Regions from separate parts of the Variovorax sp. LjRoot290 genome, predicted to be linked through region 2. Evidence: predicted binding sites of a transcription regulator. Region 2 holds the regulator's gene; each other region holds the start of a gene.

Evidence for each region. Region 2 encodes sigma-54, which starts transcription at its own class of promoters, with help from an activator protein. Its sites were predicted from a motif close to TGGCANGNAANCTGCTTT; they were not measured.
Region 1: ACSQ9A_RS05110 (MSMEG_0572/Sll0783 family nitrogen starvation response protein) is a predicted target of sigma-54. The motif match lies at 1,707-1,724, and genes of this name have one in related genera.
Region 3: ACSQ9A_RS10510 (circularly permuted type 2 ATP-grasp protein) is a predicted target of sigma-54. The motif match lies at 2,606-2,623, and genes of this name have one in related genera.

Annotation. Positions count from the first base shown of each region.
Region 1 covers NZ_CAXURW020000001.1:1,008,848-1,012,825, reverse strand. Annotated here, with positions in the region: gene ACSQ9A_RS05120 (MSMEG_0568 family radical SAM protein) at 1-137, opposite strand, end outside; gene ACSQ9A_RS05115 (Nit6803 family nitrilase) at 100-1,155, opposite strand; gene ACSQ9A_RS05110 (MSMEG_0572/Sll0783 family nitrogen starvation response protein) at 1,170-1,652, opposite strand; gene ACSQ9A_RS05105 (PLP-dependent aminotransferase family protein) at 1,999-3,390, shown strand; gene ACSQ9A_RS05100 (lysophospholipid acyltransferase family protein) at 3,546-3,978, opposite strand, start outside.
Region 2 covers NZ_CAXURW020000001.1:5,328,025-5,332,002, reverse strand. Annotated here, with positions in the region: gene ACSQ9A_RS26340 (thiol:disulfide interchange protein DsbA/DsbL) at 1-98, shown strand, start outside; gene lptA (lipopolysaccharide transport periplasmic protein LptA) at 225-917, shown strand; gene lptB (LPS export ABC transporter ATP-binding protein) at 914-1,690, shown strand; gene ACSQ9A_RS26325 (RNA polymerase factor sigma-54) at 1,705-3,285, shown strand; gene ACSQ9A_RS26320 (phospholipase D family protein) at 3,288-3,978, shown strand, end outside.
Region 3 covers NZ_CAXURW020000001.1:2,070,071-2,074,048, reverse strand. Annotated here, with positions in the region: gene ACSQ9A_RS10515 (alpha-E domain-containing protein) at 95-1,051, opposite strand; gene ACSQ9A_RS10510 (circularly permuted type 2 ATP-grasp protein) at 1,070-2,578, opposite strand; gene ACSQ9A_RS10505 (hypothetical protein) at 2,987-3,148, shown strand; gene ACSQ9A_RS10500 (DUF2126 domain-containing protein) at 3,211-3,978, shown strand, end outside.

The DNA.
Region 1 (3,978 bases), 4.3 Mb from region 2:
GTGTGGACCGGCACCATGATCGTGTGGCCGTCGACTGTGACGGCCTTGTGGTCCGACGGCCCCGCGCCGCCGCGGCGGCTGGCCGCGCCGGCGCCCGGATCAGCCAGCCGCAAGCCGAAGGACTGCAGCTCGGTCATCAGTTGCCGGCTCGATGGGGTTTCGCTCGTGGTCATGGCGGGTGCTCCCGGTGTCGTTGAATGAAGTGCCCGATGCGGGCGTGCCGTGCATGGGCTGCGTGGTCGTGGCGGGGCGGTCGTTCAGCGCCAGGCTAAGGAGCTCGGGCCGCGCGTAGTGGCCGACCGAATCCATCATTCGCTTGCGCTTGGCAATCAAGGCCATGTCGAGATCGGCGATCACCATGCCCTCGCCCTCGGTGAGCGGCGGCGCCAGGTGCTTGCCTTCGGGCGAGACAATGGCCGTGTGGCAGCCGCCGCGCAGCGCCTTCTGCAGGCCTTCGTCGGGCGTGACGGCGCGGATCTGTTCGTCGGCCAACCAGCCCGTGGCATTGACCACGAAGCAGCCCGACTCCAGGGCGTGATGGCGGATCGTGACCTCCATCTGCTCCGCGAAGATCGGCCCGACCAGCGAGCCGGGGAACTGCGCGCAGTGGATCTCTTCGTGCTGCGCCATCAGGCTGTAGCGCGCCAGCGGGTTGTAGTGCTCCCAGCAGGCCAGCGCGCCGACGCGGCCGACCCGCGTGTCGACCACCTTGAGCCCGGCGCCGTCGCCCTGGCCCCAGATCATGCGTTCGTGGTATGTCGGCGTGATCTTGCGGCGCTTGAGCGCAAGGCGGCCGTCGGCGTCGAAGACGAGCTGCGTGTTGTAGAGGCTGCCGTGGTCGCGCTCGTTCACGCCCAGCACCACGACCACGCCGCGCGCCCTGGCCCGTTCGGCCACCGCGTCCGTCACCGGGCCCGGCACCACGACCGCCCGCTCCATCAGCCGCAGATGGGCCGGGCCCTGCTGTACCGGCGGCTGCACGAAGGAGAAGTACGGGTAGTAGGGCACGAAGGTCTCGGGGAAGACCGCGAGCTGCGCGCCTTTGGCCGCGGCTTCGTCGATGGCCTCGCGGACCTTATTGACTGTGCCGTCGGGGTTCTCGAAATCGGGCGCGATCTGAATCGCAGCGGCCCGGACGATGCGTGGTGTCGACATGGCAGCGCCCCGGTTCACAGCGTCCAGGTGTCCAAAATAAAGGCGTTGGCCTTGCGATGCAGCAGGATGATGTCGAGCACGTCGAGCGGATTGATCGGCGTGATGCCCGGGATCAGCGCGCCTTCGCCATGGCCGTACAGCGCCTGCAGCGCGAAGCGGCAGGCGTAGACCTTGCCGCCCTCTTCCATGAACTTGGTGATCTGCTTGTTGAAGTTCTGGTGGCCCGGAAAAGCTTCGTCGCCGAGCGTCGGAAAGCCGCGCTGCACGCCCAGCGTGACGCCGGGGCCGTACAGCAGGATGGAAGTCTCGAAGCCCTTGCGCTTGAGGCGCGTGGCCTGCAGCAGGTTGACGAAGCCGATCGAGCCTTCGAAGGCGACCGTGTGGAAGGTGACGAGCGCTTTCTCGCCCGCTTCGGCCTTCACGTCTTCGAAGACTTTTTCTTCGTAGTCGACGAGGTGTTCGCCGGCGGCGTTCGCGGGTTTGAGGACTTTGGGCATGAGGTACTCCGGTAGAGGAAAAGACGTTGATCGGTGGGTTGCGCGCCCTTCGATTTCGCACGCTCTGTGCCACTGGCCGGCGGCCTGTTTGCGATCAAGTCGCGATCAACGAGAAGCGGTGCGGCCTGGGGCCCGGCAAAAAAATTCCTAGGCCCGCCAAAGGGCCGCCGGACGAGGTTCAGGTGGCCGCTTTTGCACTCGATTGAGGCACCCGCCATGCAATCAATGCACCCGATCAATGGACCTGCATGCACGCGATCAATGCATCCGGGCCAGAGAAGCCCGGCACGCTTCATGCGTCGAATGTGCTGCGCCCATGCAATCAACCCATGCGATCAACCACCCCATGAGCAAGACCACCCAGCAATGGCAAAAGCGCCTGGAGAGCAGCAACAAGCCGGCCTACCTGCTGCTGGCCGACCTGATCGCCGACGACATCCGCACCGGCCGCCTGATCGCGCGCGACAAGCTGCCCACGCTGCGCGACCTGGCGGCCGATCTGCATCTCAACTACACGACCGTTGCACGCGGCTATGCAGAGGCGCGCAAGCGCGGGCTGATCGATTCGCGCTCGGGCACCGGCACCTTCATCCGCGGCGGCAGCCCGAGCCTTCCACTGCGCGGCGGTGGCGGCGCCGAAATGACGATGAACCTGCCGCCCGAGCCGCAGGATGCGGCGCTGCTGGAACGAATGAGCGAGAGCGCCGGCCGCGTCATGGCCGAAGCCGGCATGTACGAACTGCTGCGCTATCAGGACTTCGGCGGCACGGCGCGCGACCGCGAAGCCGGCATGCAGTGGATCCGGCCCCGCGTTCCCGATTGCCGGCTGGACCAGATCCTCGTGTGCCCCGGCATCCACAGCGTGCTCACCGCGCTGTTCTCGCAGCTCGCGCGACCGGGCGAGCTGATCTGCGTGGAAGCGCTGACCTACCCCGGCGTGAAGGCGATCGCGACCCAGCTCGGCATCCAGCTGCATGCCCTGCCGCTCGACGAGGAGGGGCCGATGGGCGAGTCCTTCGAGCATGCCTGCAAGACGCTGCGACCGAAGGCGCTGTACTGCAACCCCACGCTCAACAACCCGACCACGGCCACCATGTCGCGCGCACGCCGCGAGGCGCTGGCCGACATCGCGCTGCGCTACGCCATTCCGATCATCGAGGACGACGCCTACGCGATGCTGCCGCGGCAGGTGCCGCCCGCCATCGCCACCCTGGCGCCGGAACTGACCTACTACATCACCGGCTTCTCGAAGACCCTGGGCGCGGGCCTGCGCAGCGCCTACGTGCGCTCCCCCGGCGCGCGGCAGTCGCAGCGGCTGGCCGGCGCGATGCGCGCGACCACCGTGATGTCATCGCCCATCACGAACGCGCTGACCACGCTGTGGGTGGAAGACGGCACGGCCGACGCCATGCTGCAGGCCATCCGCGCCGAGTCCACCGTCCGGCAGGCCCTGGCCAGCCGGCACCTGGGCGCGCACGGCATCGCCGCGCAGAGCGAGGGCTTCCATCTGTGGCTGCCGCTTTCCTCCGCCTGGAGCCCTGTCGAGTTCGCTTCCTACCTGCGCACGCAGAACGTCGGCGTGGTCGCCAGCGCGGCCTTCTCCACCGACGGCACCCCGCCGGAGGCGGTGCGCATCTGCCTCGGCGGGCCGATGTCGCGGGAGGCGTGCGACCACGCGCTGCGCCTGATCGCCGACACGCTGGCCCATCCGCTGCATCCGCACGCCACGGTGATGTAGCGCCCTGTAGGCCAACGCCCACGTGCGCGCATTGCCTTCTCCGGCAGGGCGGGAGGGGGGCGACGGCTAACCTGCTTGCACATTTCAGTTCCTCCTCCCGGCGCTACGGCGCCGTTGCACAGCGCCCAACGGGGCGCTGTTTTTTTGCTGGCTGCTCAGTGCGTCTGGCGGCGCAGCGCCTGCACGTCGGCATGCAGCGAAAGCGCCCAGGCGCGGCGATCGCGGCCCCAGGCAGGCTGGGGCTCGCCGAAGCGCACGATCGCCAGCAGCGGCGGCGCCTTCAGCACCTGCCACAGCGAGCTGGCCAGGTTGTCGTCGTCGATGTAGCGCGGCGCCTGGCTGGTTTCGCCGGTGGTGGCATCGGCAAAACGCAGCGCGATGGGCTGCACCGGCGCGCCCGAGGAGATGGCGGCCTGCAGCAGGTTGGCGTGGAAGGGCAGCACGCTGCTGCCGTCGCTGGTGGTGCCCTCGGGGAACACCGCGATCAGGTCGCCGTTCTTCAGCGCCTCGGTCATGTGGTGCACCACGCGCAGCGCATCGCGGCGGCGTTCGCGCTCGATATACAGAGAGCCGGCACCGTTCGACAGC
Region 2 (3,978 bases):
CGGGCAGGTGGTATACGGACGGCGAACTCGCGCGCAGCATGGACCGCGCGCTGCAGGTCACTGACTTCCTGGTCGGCGAAGCGCGCAAGAGCGCGTAAAAAAGCGCCTCCCGCCGCTCGTCGCGGCAACCAGCAGGAAGCCCGCTTCGGCGGGCTTTTTCATCCGCCGGCGGAAACCGGATCCATGAGGCCGCATACAATCGCCCAGCAAGTTTCGTGCCTTTTATGACATCGTTACATTCCTCCTCCGTTTCTCGCCACCTTTGTCGCGCTTTCGTATTCGCCTTGGGCGTGGCCGGCCTCGTGTCGGCGGCGCAGGCCGAGAAGGCGGACCGCACCAAGCCGATGAACATCGAGGCCGACGCCATGCGCTACGACGACCTCAAGCAGACCAGCGTCTTCACCGGCAACGTGGTGGTGACCAAGGGCACCATCATCATCCGCGGCATCCGCATCGACGTGCGGCAGGATCCCGAGGGCTACCAGTACGGCATCGTCACGGCCGCGCCCGGCAAGCTGGCCTATTTCAAGCAGAAGCGCGACGCCGGCCCCGACGAGTGGATCGAGGGCGAGTCGGAAGTCATCGAGTACGACAGCCGCGCCGACAACGTGAAGTTCATCCGCCGTGCGGTGATGCGTCGCCTGGTCGGCGCGACACCCAACGACGAAAGCAGCGGACCCTTGATCGTCTACGACCAGAGCAACGACACCTTCACCGTCAACGGCTCGCCGCTGCCGCCCAATGCGGGCGTGGCGACCCAGCCCGGCGGCCGCGTCAAGGCCATCCTCACGCCCAAGGCGGCCGCCTCGGCGCCCGCTGCCGGGTCCGCCAGGCCGGCGGCGCCGGCCGCCTCCGCGCCGGCGTCCGGAACGGGCCTGCGCTCGACCACCACGCTCGGCGGAGAGCAGCGCAAGTGAGCGGCGGCAACGAAGTCCTGGGCAGCCGCCTCGAGGCGCGCGGCCTGCAGAAGAGCTACGGCAGCCGCAAGGTCGTCAAGGACGTCTCGCTCGGCGTGCAAAAGGGCGAGGTGGTCGGCCTGCTGGGGCCCAACGGCGCGGGCAAGACCACCTCCTTCTACATGATCGTCGGGCTGGTTCGGGCGGATGCGGGCGAGATCAGCATCGACGGCGAACCGATCGCGCACATGCCGATCCACCGCCGCGCCCGCATGGGCTTGAGCTACCTGCCGCAGGAAGCGTCGATCTTCCGCAAGCTCACGGTCGAGGAGAACGTGCGCGCCGTGCTCGAGCTGCAGCGCGAACCCGACGACGCGGGCCGGCCGGTGCCGCTGTCGAAGCAGCGCATTGAGGAGCGCCTCGGCGAACTGCTGCACGACCTGCGCGTCGACCATCTGCGCGATTCGCCGGCGCTGGCGCTGTCGGGTGGCGAGCGCCGCCGCGTCGAGATCGCGCGGGCGCTGGCCACGCAGCCGCGCTTCATCCTGCTGGACGAGCCCTTCGCCGGCATCGACCCGATCGCGGTGATCGAGATCCAGCGGATCATCAGTTTCCTGAAGGAACGCGGCATCGGCGTGCTCATCACCGACCACAACGTGCGCGAGACGCTGGGCATCTGCGATCACGCCTTCATCATCAGCGACGGGCATGTGCTGGCACAAGGCACGCCTTCGGAGATCGTCGACAACGCCGAGGTACGACGCGTGTACCTGGGCGAGCATTTCCGGATGTAGGGGACCGTACTTCGATGAAGCAAGGGCTCTCGCTGCGCGTTTCCCAGCACCTGGCGCTCACGCCGCAGCTGCAGCAGTCGATCCGGCTGCTGCAGCTCTCCACGCTCGAATTGAGCCAGGAAGTGGAGCAGATGCTCGACGAGAACCCGTTCCTCGAACGCACGGCCGAAGAGGCGCCGCGCGAGGAGTTCGGTCTCGAGGCGGCCGATGCGCCGGTGCGCGACGAAGACCGCCAGGCCGAGGGCGAGGCTGACTTCGTCCCCGGCTCGGCCGCGGCGCCGGCCGAGGTGGCGGTCGCCGCCAACGGCGATGCCGAAGCGGCTGCGCCCGCCGACAGCGAACCCGACTGGGAGGGCGACGGTACGGTCGACCTCGCGCCCGACGACAGCGAGTGGGGCGGCGATGCGCCCGCGCGCGCCAACAACCTCGGCGACGACGAGCGCACCGATGCGACCGAGCTCGCGCGCAGCCAGGAATCGCTGCAGTCCTTCTTGCACCGGCAGGCGCTGTCGCTGCGCCTGAACGAGAACGACTGCGCCGCGCTGCGCTTCCTGATCGAATCGCTCAACGACGACGGCTACCTCGAGGATTCGCTGCCGGCGCTGGCCTCGGGCCTCGCGGGCGACGACAACGACCAGTTCGACGAACTGGTGCATCACTTCCAGGTCGCGCTGGGCCTGCTGCAGAGTTTGGAGCCGGCCGGCGTCGGCGCCCGCAGCCTCGGCGAATGCCTGACCATCCAGCTGCGCCAGCTGGCGAGCGCCAAGGAGAGCGAGGAGGAGGCCCAGGTGCGCAAGACCGCCATCGCGATCTGCAAGCAGCCGATGGAGCTGCTCGCGCGGCGCGACTTCAAGCGCCTGGCCACGCTCACGCGCAGCAACGAAGACGAGGTGCGCGCCGCACTGCAGCTGATCGCCAGGCTCGAGCCCAAGCCGGGGCGCCGCTTCGTCGACGTCGAGCGCAACATCGTCGTGCCCGACGTGATCGTCACGCGCATCGGCCACGGCACCAACGCGAAGTTCCGCGTCATGCTCAATCCCGAGGTCATGCCGCGGCTGCGCGTGCACGACATCTATGCCGGCGCGCTCAAGCAGCACAAGGGCGAGGGCAGCCAGGCGCTGTCGCAGCGGCTGCAGGAAGCGCGCTGGTTCATCAAGAACATCCAGCAACGCTTCGACACCATCCTCAGGGTCTCCAACGCGATCGTCGAGCGGCAGAAGAGCTACTTCGTGCACGGCGAGCTCGCGATGCGGCCGCTGGTGCTGCGCGAGATCGCCGACGAGCTGGGCCTGCACGAATCCACCATCAGCCGCGTGACCACCGCCAAGTACATGGCCACGCCCTACGGCACCGTCGAGCTCAAGTACTTCTTCGGCTCGGCGCTCGGCACCGAAACCGGCGGCAACGCCTCCAGCACCGCGGTGCGCGCGCTGATCAAGCAGTTCGTGAGCGCCGAGGACGTGAGGAAGCCGCTGTCCGACAGCCAGGTGTCCGAGATGCTCAAGGAGCAGGGCATCGAGTGCGCGCGCCGCACGGTGGCCAAGTACCGCGAGGCGCTGCGCATCGCGCCTGCGAACCTGCGCAAGGCACTCTAGCGATGAGTCGCCGTCCGAGTCCGCTACCAAGCTGGATTCGCCTCGGCCTGGCCTTGATGGCGGTGCTTCTTCTCGCCAGCGGCTGCGCGATGCTGCCGGCCGAATTCGAGCGCACGCCGTCCAAGGCGATGCCCTTGTCCACCGGCACCGTGCTGGGCCGCATCGCCAAGGCCTCGCAGCCGGATGCGGACCTCAGCGGCTTCCGGCTCATGCCCAGCGGCGACTTCGCGCTCAACACGCGGCTCGAGCTCGCGCGCCGCGCCGAGCGCACGCTCGACGTCCAGTACTACCAGATCGACAACGACGAGACCGGCCGCTACCTGCTGCGCACGCTGCGCGACGCGGCCCAGCGCGGCGTGCGCGTGCGGCTCCTGATGGACGATCTCTACACTGCGGGCGAGGACGAGCTGCTGCTCGCGCTGGCCGCCACGCCCAACCTCGAGCTGCGGCTCTTCAACCCGTTTCCGGCCGGGCGCGGCAGCATGCTCAGGCGCTTCTCGGCCTCGCTTTTCGACTTCAGCCGCGTCAACCGGCGCATGCACAACAAGCTCTTCATCGCCGACGGCGCGATGGCGGTAGCCGGCGGGCGCAACATCGGCAACCCGTACTTCACGCAGACGGCCGGCGCGAACTTCATCGACCTCGACACCTTCGTCGCCGGCGCCCTGATCCCGCGCCTTTCCAGCCTGTTCG
Region 3 (3,978 bases), 3.3 Mb from region 2:
TTGAATCGCCCATCGGTGTTCAGAGTCGGTCCTACAGGTCGATGAACTTGCGCCCACAGCGCGCCGTAGTCGCCGACTCGCAGTCGAAAAATGCTCAGTGCCCAGGCACCAAAAAGTCCTGACTGATCCGCCACCCCAACTCATTCACCCGATCGAGAAACTGCGTCAGATAGGCATGCAGTCCCGTCGCCAGAATCTCATCGACCCGCGCGTACTGCAAATCGGCCAGAAGCTTCCCCGCACGCCGCTGCGTCTCCGCGCTCTGGTCGTTCTGCACCTTCGCAAGATTGCTCACCACTTCGACCAGGCTCGCATGCAGCGAACGCGGCATGTCGGCGCGCAGGATCAGGAGCTCGGCCACGCGTTCAGGCTTGATCACGTCGCGGTACACCTTGCGGTAGACCTCGAAGGCCGAGACGCTGCGCAGGATCGCGCTCCAGTGATAGAAGTCGTACTCCTGGTCTTCCTCGGTGGCGGTGCCGAAGAACTCGCTGTTGAGCGCATGGAACTTCACGTCGACCAGGCGTGCCGTGTTGTCCGCGCGCTCCAGGAAGGTGCCCAGGCGCGAGAAGTGGAAGGCCTCGTCCTGCAGCATGGTGCCCAGGGTCACGCCGCGCGAGAGGTGCGAGCGGAACTTGACCCATTCGAAGAACTGGCCCGGATCGCGCTCGAATTCGCCGGCGCGCAGCATGCGGTTGACCTCGAGCCAGGTCGTGTTCTGCGTCTCCCAGGCTTCGGTGGTGAGCGCGCCGCGCACGGCCCGCGCGTTCTCGCGCGCGGCTCGGAGGCACGAAAGGATCGACGAGGGATTGGACTCGTCCTTGACCATGAACTCCATCACCTCGTCGGGCACGATGTACTCGTGCTTTTCGTTGAACAAGGGCAGCAGCTCGCTGATGGAGAGCAGGCCCTGCCAGCCGTACTTGGCAACCTCGGCCGATTGCGGCAAGAGCGAGGTCTGGTAGTTGACGTCGAGCATGCGCGCGGTGTTTTCGGCCCGCTCGGTGTAGCGCGACATCCAGTAGAGGTGATCGGCAGTGCGTGACAACATGCTGTGGTGCTCCCCTGATCAACCCACTTGGGTTTGCGATTGCGATTGCGACTGCGATTCCGAGCGCGACTTGGTGCGGCGGTCCCCTTCGAGAATCCAGGTGTCCTTGGTGCCGCCGCCCTGCGACGAATTGACGACCAGCGAGCCCTCCTTGAGCGCGACGCGCGTGAGGCCGCCGGGCACCATCTGCACTTCCTTGCCCGAGAGCACGAAGGGGCGCAGGTCGATGTGGCGCGGCGCGATGCCGGCCTCCACGAAGGTGGGCGAGGTCGACAGGCTCAAGGTGGGCTGCGCGATGTAGCCGTCGGGCTTGGCGAGCACGGCTTTCTTGAAGTCCTCGATCTCGGCATGCGTCGCCGCCGGGCCGATCAGCATGCCGTAGCCGCCGGCGCCGTGCACTTCCTTGACCACCAGGTCCTTCATGTTGGCCAGTGTGTAGTCGAGTTCCTCCTTGTTGCGGCACATGTAGGTGGGCACGTTCTTGAGGATCGGCTTCTCGCCGAGGTAGAACTCGATCATCTTCGGCACGTAGGGGTAGATCGACTTGTCGTCCGCCACGCCGGTGCCGACCGCATTGCAGATCACGACGTTGCCCTCGCGGTAGGCGCGCATGAGGCCGGCGCAACCGAGCGTCGACGTGGGGCGGAACACCTCGGGGTCGAGGAAGTCGTCGTCGACGCGGCGGTAGATCACGTCGACGCGCCGCGGGCCGCGCGTGGTGCGCATGTAGACGAAGTCGTCCTTGACGAAGAGGTCCTGCCCTTCGACCAGCTCCACGCCCATCTGCTGCGCGAGGAAGGCATGCTCGAAGTAGGCGCTGTTGTACATGCCGGGTGTGAGCACCACCACGGTGGGCTCGGCGGTCGCGGGCGGCGCGGAGGCGCGCAGGGTTTCGAGCAGCAGGTCGGGATAGTGCGCCACCGGCGCGACGCGGTTCTGGCTGAACAGCTCGGGGAAGAGCCGCATCATCATCTTGCGGTTCTCCAGCATGTAGCTCACGCCGCTGGGAACCCGCAGGTTGTCTTCGAGCACGTAGTACTCGCCGTTGCCGGCCGCGTCCGGCGCGCGCACGATGTCGATGCCGGAGATGTGCGAGTAGATGTCGTTGGGCACCTTCACGCCCACCATCTCGGGGCGGTACTGCGCGTTGTTGAAGATCTGCTCTGAGGGGACCACGCCGGCCTTGACGATCTCCTGCCCGTGGTAGACGTCGTGGATGAAGCGGTTGAGCGCGGTCACGCGCTGCACCAGCCCCTTCTCCATGCTTTCCCACTCGTGCGCGGGAATGATGCGCGGCAGCAGGTCGAAGGGGATCAGGCGCTCGGTGCCCGAACCGTCCTCGTCCTTCGCTCCGTACACGGCAAAGGTGATGCCGACCCGGCGGAAGATCATTTCCGCCTCCTCGCGCCGCGATCGCATCACCTCGCCGGGCTGCTTCGCGAGCCATTGGTCGTAGCGCTTGTAGTGGTTTCGGACCGCTGCGCCATGGTAGGGCAGCTGCTCGTACATCTCGTCGAATTTGTGCATGGGACGACCAATCTCCTTGGGCGTAGCTTAGCAAGTTCAGGGCCAGTGCTTCTAGGGAACAACGTGGTGCCAGTAGCGTTTCGCGGTCCGGCGCTGGCATTCGCGGGGGCACGCGCGGCATGCCGCGGTCGTTACCGCCGGCCCAGCGCGCCGATTCGAGGTCGAAGAGAAAGCGCACGGCGCCATCGCCGCGCTGCGGCATCTGCGAAACGATGCCCACCACCTGCAGGTCGCGCCCCTCGAGCGCGGGCGCCAGCGCATCACCCGTATAGGCGGTCGCGCGCCAGCCCGCGAGGCCGGCGCCGGCCATCGCGCCGAGCAGCAGCATGGCCAGGGCCGAGCGTCGCAATCCCCGCAGCAACAGCCCGCCGGCGACCGCGGCAACAGCACCCCGGCGTAAACACCACCATGCCACAGCGCCGCCTGCTGCAACTGCAGCGCAGCGCCCAGCACCAAGCCGGCCATGGCGGCAAAGAAAGCCAGGCCGCGCGGCTCCCCGCCCGGCGTCACGCAACGATCCCTGATGACATGCTGCAATCGCTCCCTTACACGCTCTCTGTGGCGCGCTAATTGCTAACCGTGTGGGCTAGTATGCGTCTCACTCCGAGGCAACCTCGACGTTCCGAGAAAAAATGTCCATCCACGCCGCTCTCCACCACGTCACCCACTACAAGTACGACCGCCCGGTGCAATTGGGACCGCAGGTGATCCGCCTGCGCCCCGCGCCGCATTGCCGCAGCAACGTGATCTCGTATTCGTTGCGCGTCGAGCCCGAGCAGCACTTCATCAACTGGCAGCAGGACCCGTTCGCGAACTACCAGGCGCGGCTGGTGTTCCCCGAGAAGACGCGCGGGTTCAAGGTCACGGTCGACCTCGTGGTCGAGATGGCGGTCTACAACCCCTTCGACTTCTTCCTCGAGCCGCAGGCCGAGAACTTCCCTTTCAAGTACACCGAATCGCAGGCGCAGGAACTCGCGCCCTACCTCGTGGCCGACCCTGCCACGCCGCTGGTCGCGGCCTACCTCGAGAAGATCGACCGCAAGACGAAGCGCACCATCGACTTCCTCGTCGGCCTCAACCAGCAGGTGCAGAAGGACGTCGGCTACCTGATCCGCATGGAGCCCGGCGTGCAGACGCCCGAGCAGACGCTGGCCAATGCCTCCGGTTCCTGCCGCGATTCGGGCTGGCTGCTGGTGCAGCTGTTGCGCCATTGCGGCCTGGCGGCGCGCTTCGTTTCGGGCTACCTGATCCAGCTCACGCCCGACGTGAAGGCGCTCGACGGCCCCAGCGGCACCACGGTCGACTTCACCGACCTGCACGCCTGGTGCGAGGTCTATCTGCCCGGCGCCGGCTGGATCGGGCTCGACGCCACCTCGGGCCTGATGGCCGGCGAAGGCCAC